3 regions of the Paenarthrobacter sp. E2MeOHC11 genome follow, and region 3 is predicted to be linked to each of the others. Evidence: predicted binding sites of a transcription regulator. Region 3 holds the regulator's gene; each other region holds the start of a gene.
The links. The regulator HrcA, encoded in region 3, represses chaperone genes, less so after heat shock. The targets are predictions, from matches to a motif close to TTNGCACTCGNNNNNNNCGAGTGCNAA.
Positions count from the first base shown of each region.

Region 1: a site for HrcA is predicted at 1,344-1,370, ahead of ACSSVG_RS17290 (FmdB family zinc ribbon protein). Genes of this name have one in related genera too.
Region 2: a site for HrcA is predicted at 1,540-1,566, ahead of groL (chaperonin GroEL). Genes of this name have one in related genera too.

Region 1 is NZ_CP196673.1:3,718,220-3,721,491, reverse strand. It holds gene galU (UTP--glucose-1-phosphate uridylyltransferase GalU) at 1-548, opposite strand, end outside; gene ACSSVG_RS17295 (5-formyltetrahydrofolate cyclo-ligase) at 647-1,261, shown strand; gene ACSSVG_RS17290 (FmdB family zinc ribbon protein) at 1,433-1,702, shown strand; gene cpaB (Flp pilus assembly protein CpaB) at 1,773-2,582, shown strand; gene ACSSVG_RS17280 (AAA family ATPase) at 2,609-3,272, opposite strand, start outside.
Region 2 is NZ_CP196673.1:1,120,123-1,123,394, reverse strand. It holds gene ACSSVG_RS05150 (DUF3263 domain-containing protein) at 65-400, shown strand; gene ACSSVG_RS05145 (LytR C-terminal domain-containing protein) at 450-1,058, shown strand; gene ACSSVG_RS05140 (cold-shock protein) at 1,231-1,434, shown strand; gene groL (chaperonin GroEL) at 1,750-3,272, shown strand, end outside.
Region 3 is NZ_CP196673.1:4,450,465-4,453,736, forward strand. It holds gene ACSSVG_RS20630 (DUF3097 domain-containing protein) at 1-843, opposite strand, end outside; gene hrcA (heat-inducible transcriptional repressor HrcA) at 1,038-2,045, shown strand; gene dnaJ (molecular chaperone DnaJ) at 2,096-3,223, shown strand; gene ACSSVG_RS20645 (16S rRNA (uracil(1498)-N(3))-methyltransferase) at 3,226-3,272, shown strand, end outside.

The sequences.
Region 1 (3,272 bases), 730 kb from region 3:
GCGCTGATCTTGGAGGGTTCCACTTCGATCAGGGCAACCACGGAACCGCCGGTCTTCTGCTGGACGGCGATCATGTCGCTCAGCAGGTTATCGCGGGCGTCGATCAGGTCATCGCCCAGGAGAACGGCGAAAGGCTCGTGGCCAACGTGCTGCTTTGCACGAAGGACGGCATGGCCCAGGCCGTTCGGGTCGCCTTGGCGGACATAGTGGATGTCGCCGAGGTTGGTGGCGGACTGGATGGCCTCAAGCTTGGCGGTATCGCCCTTCTCAGCCAGGGTCGCTTCCAACGCCGGCACGCGGTCAAAATGATCCTCAAGGGCGCGCTTGCTGCGCCCCGTGATCATCAGGACGTCGTGCAGGCCAACCTTGACGGCTTCTTCGACGACGTACTGGATGGCTGGCTTGTCAACCACAGGCAGCATTTCCTTCGGCATCGCCTTTGTTGCAGGCAGGAACCTGGTGCCAAGACCCGCTGCGGGGATGACGGCCTTACGGACAGCATTGTTATCGAGAGTCACCGGACTAATGTAACGGAAGGAATACATCATCGGCTAAACCCTCGCCGTGCCGGGAACACATTTCGGTGTGCCGCATGGCGGCCTTGGTTGCTGGACCGGCATCAGGCTCACCTCACGATCGGATACGCATGGCATCGAAAGAAGACATCCGCAGCAGCCGCCGCCTGCACAGGCGAGCCCTCTCTCCGGAACAGATCGCGGCGGCCGGCGAGGGGATCGCACATCATGGATCGGCGTGGGCGGCAGCTGCCTCCCCTGCCACCGTCTCCACGTTTGCCGTCTACTTGGGGGTTGCCTTCGAGCCGCCCACCATGCCGCTTATCGAGGCGCTGCACGGGGCCGGCCACCGCGTTCTGCTTCCCGTCTGCGAGCCCGGACGGCAGTTGAGCTGGGTGTATTGGACGCCCTCGACGGCGTTTGTCCGCTCCGCCTACGCCCCCATCGACGAGCCCGAAGGCGAACGACTGGAAAGCCAGGTTGTCGCCGGAAGTGCGGGTATCTTCATGCCTGCCACTGCGGTGGACATGGATGGCAACCGGATCGGCCAGGGGGGCGGCTACTACGATCGACTCCTCCATGGCCTCGACGCTTCCGGCCGGCGGCCGCCCACCATTGCTGTGGTGTACGACGACGACCTGTTGCCAACAGGTTCGATCCCCGCCGAAGCTTTTGACCGCCCCGTGCGGGAGATCCTGACGCCATCCGGCGTCGTCCGTCTCGAAGGCACGGCGGGTATGGCCTGACTGCCGCACCTCCTTGTTGACTCCGGCACTTGGAGATATCCAACACATCCGCTGGCGCACGCCAAGGAGACGGATGATAGAATTGGCACTCAGGCCCTGCGACTGCTAATGCGGAGAGTTATTCCGCCGCCGCTGCACAGGACCTGAACTTTGTCCTGAAGGAGGAATTCAGTGCCCACATACGCATACGCCTGCAAAGACTGTGACCATGCCTTTGACATCGTCCAGTCCTTCTCTGACAGCTCCCTGACGGAGTGCCCCGAGTGCAAGGGCGCCCTTCGCAAGAAGTTCAACAGCGTCGGCGTAGTCTTCAAGGGTTCAGGCTTCTATCGGACTGATTCCCGCGACGCCAAGGGCAGCACCGTTTCGGCCGCAGCACCGGCCCCTGCCGCGGCGTCGCCGGCCCCCGCTGCAGCACCGGCAGCGGCCGCAGCCAGCTAGGTCTCCACCTTTTCCACATAGCGCACCAGAGGGCTGTTTCGCGGCGCTGGCAGCTGGCTAACGTGGCGGCATGCCACATCAGTCACGCAGTGCCTTCCTTGCCCGCGCCGAGCGTTCGGCATCAACCGACGCCACTTGGCCCCCGGTCCCGCGTGCAGGAACGAGGCGATCCAGTGTCTTAAGCGGCATTCCCGCAAGGTTCAATCCGCCACGCTCCCGGGATCGCACTGACCACCGGGGCCACAAGCGAAAATTCGGCTCCTGGATCGGACGAAACCGCAGGCTCACCGTTGCCCTCCTGCTCTGCCTTGCCACCGGTATGGCAGTCCAACAACTGACGCCGGCATCAGAAGCACGCATCAGCGTCCTTGTCGCAGCCCACGATCTTCCAACAGGCACCAGCCTTGCGGAGTCCGACTTCACCAGCCAGGGTGTGCCGCCTGACCTCGCCATCACCGGCGCCCTGACAGATGTTCAGGCCCTGGTTGGCCGCCAACTTGCCTCACCCCTGGGCAGGGGGCAGATCCCTACGGAGTCCAATCTTCTTGGTCCAGGCCTGCTCACCGGCGCACCGACAGGGGCGGCTGCGGTGCCGCTGCGAATGGCAGACCCGTCATCCATCCAGCTTCTCTCCCCCGGCCAGTTGGTGACGGTGGTCCTGACGGCGGCCGGCTCCTATGACGAATCCAGGCAAAGCCAGGTGTTGGCCGGCCCTGTCCCAGTGCTCTGGACTTCAGCTTTGGGCGGCAAGACCGGCGAATGGCTCGGTACCAGCGACACCGAGGGTTTGGTGGTGGTCGCCGCGGATCCCCAACAAGCAGAAAAGCTTGCCGGCGCTTCAACGCAAGGCAAGCTTTTCTTCGTTTTGGTAAGTCCGTGATGCGGGACCCCTCTACGGGCGGCCGATCAGCCCCAATGCGGAGGCCTTTGCTCTTTGAGCCACTGCTCGTGGTCATAGCCGGACTCATCGCCCCAGCGGCGGGGATCGTCTTCCGCAGCTTTAGTAGGAAGTATCCCGCCGGCGCCGGGCCTGGCCGCGGTCGTCGTGGAGACCGAAGCTTCTTCGGCACCGTCGGCCCCCGTTGCGTCGGGTTCGGCCTTGGCCCCGTTTTCCGGACCGGATGCTTGTTCCATCAGTGGTGCTTCTTTCCCATTCTCTGCAAAGCCATGTGCTTCTCCGGCAGCGTCCTCGGGCCCCCCGGCTCCCTGCAGTGCCGCACTCGGCGCAAACGTTGGCTGCCCCTTTTCCACGTTCAATTGTTCAACATCCATGTCCAGGAAGCCATGCTCAGGCGACGTCGACCGTGGGATGTGATTCTCCAGCCCAAGGTAGGACCCAATGCGGTCCGCGCAGGACGAAGGATCAGTAAACACTTCAATGGTCCACAGGGACATGTAGCGCCATCCCATGCGTTCCAGCAACTGCGGACGCAGCCGGCTGCGTTCGCGGACGCTCATCCTCTTGTAGCGTTCTGTGCCATCGGATTCGATTGCGACGGGGGTAGGGATCTCTGCACCCTCACGGCCGATGGTGTGGACTGGATCCGCGGCGGCCGCGATGTCCAGCACG
Region 2 (3,272 bases), 1.7 Mb from region 3:
TTGTTATTCGCCCGTAACATGGGGGTAGGACATTTTCCCCCAACAAGCGTCGAAGGAGTGTGCCGTGGCAGAACCAGCACCGGAACCGATGGCGCCGCAGGCAACGGGTTTTGACCTCCAGGACCTCGCGGCCGGGATACGCAGTGACTCTCCGCTCAGCGAACGGGACCAGCAGATGCTGGCCCTGGAACGGCAGTGGTGGAAGTATGCCGGCGCCAAGGAACAGGCCATCCGTGAGCTGTTCGATCTCTCGGCCACACACTATTACCAGATCCTGAACGCGTTGATTGACACCGAAGACGCGTTGGCCCACGATCCCATGCTCGTCAAGAGATTGCGTAGACTACGTACGTCCCGCCAGCGTGCGCGGACGGCACGTCGCTTGGGGTCCGACGCGTAAATCGCCAGGCTGATCTGTCAGCAGCAACCAGCAAGGACAACGCTTCACCATGACCAAATATGCCAAGGACGAATTCGACCAGGTTCCGCAGAACACATCCCGGCAGGGTGTACATCGCGACGCCCAGGAGACCGCCCGCCCCACGTTGTGGCCGGTCCTGACTGTTGGGGCGGTGGCCTTGGTCCTCGGATTGGTGGCCTTCCTGGTCCTTCCGAACCTCGGCGTCGTGGCACCCGGCGCCGCGCCCAGCGCCTCGACGCCGGCACCTCAGCAGACTGACGCCTCGTCTTCAGCGACACCAAGCGAATCCAGCAGCGCCCCGGCCACATCCGGCGAACCGACCCCGTCCGATAGCCCATCCGCGACGCCGTCCTCGGCTCCCGTGGACAAGGCCACACCGGTCGCGGTCTACAACGGCGCCGGCACCGCTGGGTTGGCTGGCCGTGTTGCTGGCCTGGTGGAGGCCGACGGATGGCCGCTCAGCACTGTGGGCAACTGGGGCGGCCTGCCGCAGCAGACGTCCGTGATCTTCTACAACGCACCTGAGCAGAAGGTGAACGCCGAGGCTTTGGGCGCCCTGCTGGGTATCCAGTCGATCGTTGAATCTCCCGAGGTCCAGCAGCCCTTGGTAGTTGTGGCAGGGCCTGGCTTCCAGTAGCCCAACTGGCCCGGATGGGCTCCGAATGCCCAAACTCGGTTAAGCCTCAATAACAAAAGTCACCCCCGCGCCTTGCATGGGAGCGCGGGGATAGTGACTGTGGTTACAGTGGATTAATTCCGGTACGGAGATCCCGGCAACCGGTCTTGGCTACTGCGAAAGTGTGGGCATCATGGCATTGGGAACCGTCAAATGGTTCAACGCCGAAAAAGGCTACGGCTTCATCACTGTGGATGAATCCGGCGACGACGTCTTTGTACACTGGTCCGCTATCCAGATGGATGGCTTCCGCGCCCTCGAAGAGGGCCAGCGGGTTGAGTTTGAACTGGGTGAGGGACAGAAAGGCCCGCAGGCCGAAGGTGTCCGCGTCGCTTAGCTCCCACGGCACGCCACCGTCAGCCCTTGGCTGAAACCCCCTGTGTATGTAGAGCAAAGTGGCGTCCCTGCTTGCACTCTCCCCGGTCGAGTGCTAATTATTGATTTAGCACTCCTATGGTTCGACTGCTAAGTCCGGCCCGGGTAACCCCGGTGGTGGACGGCGAATGGACCACTGGAGGATCAAGAAACACCTTGGTGGGGTGAGGTTCGGAGCGCGGGGCATACATAGGCCGCAAGCGAAGAACCGTCCGTCGCGGGCACCCCATCTGACAGGTACCTTCTTAACGACTGTCCCGAAAGGACTACCGCCGTTATGGCCAAGATCATTGCATTTGATGAAGAGGCACGCCGCGGCCTCGAGCGGGGCCTGAACATCCTCGCAGACGCCGTCAAGGTCACCCTCGGCCCGCGTGGACGCAACGTCGTCCTCGAAAAGAAGTGGGGCGCCCCCACGATCACCAACGATGGTGTTTCCATCGCCAAGGAGATCGAGCTGGACGACCCTTACGAGAAGATCGGTGCAGAACTGGTCAAGGAAGTTGCCAAGAAGACGGATGACGTCGCTGGCGACGGTACTACCACTGCAACCGTCCTCGCCCAGGCACTGGTGAAGGAAGGCCTCCGCAACGTAGCTGCCGGCGCCGACCCGCTGTCCCTCAAGCGCGGCATCGAGAAGGCCGTCGAGGCAGTCATCAGCGAACTGCTGGCCTCCGCCAAGGAAATCGAAACCAAGGAAGAGATCGCAGCCACGGCTTCCATCTCCGCCGGTGACCCGGAAATCGGCAGCCTGATCGCCGAAGCCCTGGACAAGGTGGGCAAGGAAGGCGTTATCACGGTCGAGGAGTCCAACACCTTCGGCCTGGAGCTCGAGCTCACCGAGGGTATGCGCTTCGACAAGGGCTACATCTCCGCTTACTTCGTCACCGACGCAGAGCGCCAGGAAACGGTCCTCGAAGACCCGTACATCCTGATCGTCAACTCCAAGATCTCCAACGTGAAGGAACTCGTCACGGTTCTGGAGAAGGTCATGCAGTCGAACAAGCCGCTGCTGATCATCGCCGAAGACATCGAGGGCGAGGCCCTGGCCACCCTGATCGTCAACAAGATCCGTGGCACCTTCAAGTCCGTTGCCGTCAAGGCTCCGGGCTTCGGTGACCGCCGCAAGGCCCAGCTCGCCGACATCGCCATCCTCACCGGTGGCCAGGTCATCTCCGAAGAAGTTGGCCTCAAGCTCGAGAACGCTGGCCTTGAACTCCTCGGCACCGCCCGCAAGGTTGTTGTCACCAAGGACGAGACCACCATCGTTGAAGGTGCCGGCGACGCCGAGCAGATCGCAGGCCGTGTGGCCCAGATCCGCGCCGAGATCGAAAACTCCGACTCCGACTACGACCGCGAGAAGCTGCAGGAACGCCTGGCCAAGCTGGCCGGCGGCGTTGCAGTCATCAAGGCCGGTGCCGCAACCGAAGTTGAGCTCAAGGAACGCAAGCACCGCATTGAGGACGCAGTCCGCAACGCCAAGGCTGCTGTTGAAGAAGGCATCGTCGCCGGTGGTGGCGTTGCCCTCATCCAGGCTGGTGCCAAGGCATTCGCCAACCTGAACCTGCAGGGCGACGAAGCAACCGGCGCCAACATCGTCAAGGTTGCCATCGACGCTCCGCTGAAGCAGATCGCCTTCAACGCCGGCCTCGAGCCGGGCGTTGTGGTGGACAAGGTTCGCGGCCTGCCTTCCGGCCACGGCCTGAACGCTGCCACGGGCGTCTACGAAGACCTTCTGGCTGCCGGCGTCAACGACCCCGTAAAGGTCACCCGCTCGGCTCTCCAGAACGCTGCTTCCAT
Region 3 (3,272 bases):
CGTGAGGAAATCGATGACTTCCTCCACTCGGCCCAGCAGGGAGGCCTCAAGGTCGGCGTAACTGCGAACCGCCCCGAGAAGCCGTTGCCAGCCCAGGCCAATGTCCTCAGCGGTCTCGTGAGGCCACCCGAAGGCGGTGAGAATTCCCGTCTTCCAGTCGATGCCGCGAGGCACGGAAGGCCAGGCATCGATGCCGAGCACCTTCGGCCTGATGGCCTGCCAGACATCGATGTACGGGTGGCCGACAATCAAGACATTTCCTGGCGCCCCGGGGACCGTCATGGCTTCGGCCGCAATGCGGGACTCCTTGGATCCGGCCACGAGGTGATCCACCAGGATGCCTAGGCGGCGGCCAGGGCCCGGATTAAAGGCGGCGATGGAAGATTTGAGGTCATCGACGCCGTGCAATGGCTCCACCACGATGCCTTCGACGCGGAGATCGTCGCCCCAGACCTTCTCCACGAGTTCGGCGTCGTGCTTTCCTTCCACCCAGATCCGGCTGGCTTTTGCCACTTGGGCGCGTTGTCCCTGGACCTTCACCGACCCCGAGGCCGTTCGTCCCGGTTGCGCGGGGGCCGTCGCTTGGCGGGGGGCCGGAGGCATCAACCGGATGGGTTGGCCTTCAAGCAGGAAGCCGAAGCCGAGTTGGAAGGACTTCGTTTTACCACGCCTGTCCTCAAGGGACACGATGTGCATGCCCCCGGTTTTTTCAACCCGAGTGACTTCGCCCACCCAGCCTGACTGGACATCTTCGAGGACCATCCCGCGCTGGACGGCTACCTCGGGGAGTTGTCGTTTGGCTGGAGCTGCTAGGTCCTGCGGACCCCAAGAGTCGAAAGCCAAGGAATTCCTACCTTTTTGTACTGGTTTATGCTGGGTTGCTTGATGCTGGCCATGGGCAGTTTCAATGCTAGCAACGGGGTGGCTCATACTAGACTGGTTAGCACTTGGGCATGTTGAGTGCTAAGTGCGGTGATCCCATGGGATCCCGCGGTGGCCGGTCGCAGTGACCATGGCAGTCGTCAGGAGGTGGAGTAATGAGTGAACCGCGCAAGTTGGAAGTACTGCGTGCCATCGTTGAAGATTACGTGCATTCCAGGGAGCCTGTCGGATCGAAGGCCCTCGTGGAGCGACACCACCTCGGTGTTTCAAGTGCCACCATCCGGAACGACATGGCTGTTCTTGAAGAAGAAGGCCTCATTGCGGCACCCCACACCAGCGCCGGACGCATTCCCACTGATAAGGGCTACCGCCTGTTCGTGGACCGCATCTCCCAGGTCAAGCCGCTGTCCGCGGCGGAACGCCGCGCGATCCATTCGCTGCTTGAAGGGCCCGACGACGTCGACGACATCCTGGAGCGCACCGTGCGGCTCCTGTCGCAGCTGACCAACCAGGTCGCCGTCGTGCAATATCCACACTCAAACCGGGCGCTGGTGCGGCACGTGGAGTTCGTCCTCCTGGCTCCCAAGCAAGTGCTCGTCGTCCTGATTGCGGATACCGGGAGCGTTGGCCAGAAGGTCATCGAGGCAGGCTCGGACGTGGGCGATGACGCTTTGATGCTTCTGAGGTCACGATTCCTCGGCAGCATTGCAGGGACGCAACTGGCCCTGTTGCCGCAAGTACTTCCCTCAGTGGTTGCCCTGTGCCCGCCGGAACTCCGTGGCCTGGCTCAAACACTGGCGCACGGACTGCAGGCACTGAGCGACAACAGCCGCGAAGAGCGCATCCTCATGGCCGGCACAGCCAATCTTGCCCGGTCCAACGTGGACTTCCCGTTGAGTATCGGACCCGTGCTGGAAGCCCTTGAGGAACAAGTGGTCATGCTCCGGTTGTTGTCCGACATGGGGGACGACCCCCGCGGCGTCACGGTGAGCATCGGCCGGGAGAACCCCTATGACGGCTTGGCCGAAGCTTCGGTGGTGGCCACTGGCTACGGCTCGGGTGCCAAAGTGGGAATCCTCGGTCCAACCCGCATGGATTATCCAACCACCATGGCAGCAGTTCGGGCCGTGGCCCGCTACCTTTCACGCATTCTCGGCGGCTGAACGCAGGCCCGAGGAAACATCCGCAGTACGACAAGGAAGAGATACCGACTTTGAGCAGCCACTATGACGTTTTGGGAGTCTCGCCGGAAGCCACCGGGGAAGAGATCAAAAAGGCGTACCGCAAGTTGGCGCGGAAACTCCACCCGGACGTAAATCCGGGTGAGGATGTCGCGGAGCAGTTCAAGGCCGTGACCCATGCTTACGAGGTTCTGTCGGACCCCCAGAAGCGTCGCGTCTACGATGCCACCGGCAATGAGAACGGAACGGACAACGGCTTCGGCGGTGGCTACTCCGGCCAGGGCTTCGCGTTCCAGGACATCTTCGACACCTTCTTTGGTGGCGGCGGCGGCCACGGTGGACCGGCTTCCCGCGTTCGTCGCGGACAAGACGCCCTCATCAGTGTCCGTATTGACCTCAAGGACGCCGTATTTGGTGTTAACAAGAAGCTCGAAGTAGACACTGCCGTCACCTGCCCTACGTGCGACGGCAGCTGCTGCCGCCCGGGAACCCATCCGGAACGTTGCGACATTTGTGGCGGCAGCGGCCAGGTCCAGCGCGCCGTCCGATCCATCCTTGGCCAGGTCATGACCACGGCCCCTTGCGGATCTTGTGAGGGTTTCGGCACGGTCATCAAGGATCCCTGCAACGAGTGCAACGGCCAGGGCCGCATCCGCAGCCGCCGTTCCCTGACCATCAAGGTGCCCGCCGGTGTTGCGACCGGTACGCGTATCCAGTTGTCCGGCCAAGGCGAAGCAGGACCCGCAGGCGGCCCCTCCGGCGACCTGTACGTGGAGATCCGGGTCAACAACGATTCCATGTTCATGCGCGAAGGCGACGACCTCCACGCCACCCTCAGCGTGCCCATGACAGCCGCTGCACTGGGCACTGAGCTGCAACTGGAAACGTTCGATGGCGCACAGGACATTGATGTGAAGGCCGGAACCCAGTCGGGCGAGGTCATCACGCTCCGCGGCCTTGGCGTCACCCACCTGCGCGGTTACGGCAGGGGAGACCTCAAGGTGCACCTCCATGTTGAAACGCCGAGCAAGCTTGATCCCGCCCAGGAAGAATTGTTGCAGCAGCTCGCCAAGCTTCGCGGGGAGCAGTTCACCGAAGGCAAACTCGTGGCCAGTGGCGGCATGTTCGCAAAGCTGCGTGACAAGCTCGGTAACCTGTAGCGGTGAGCAACCCCGTTTTCTTCACCCCGGCCGGGAGTCTTGGCGATGT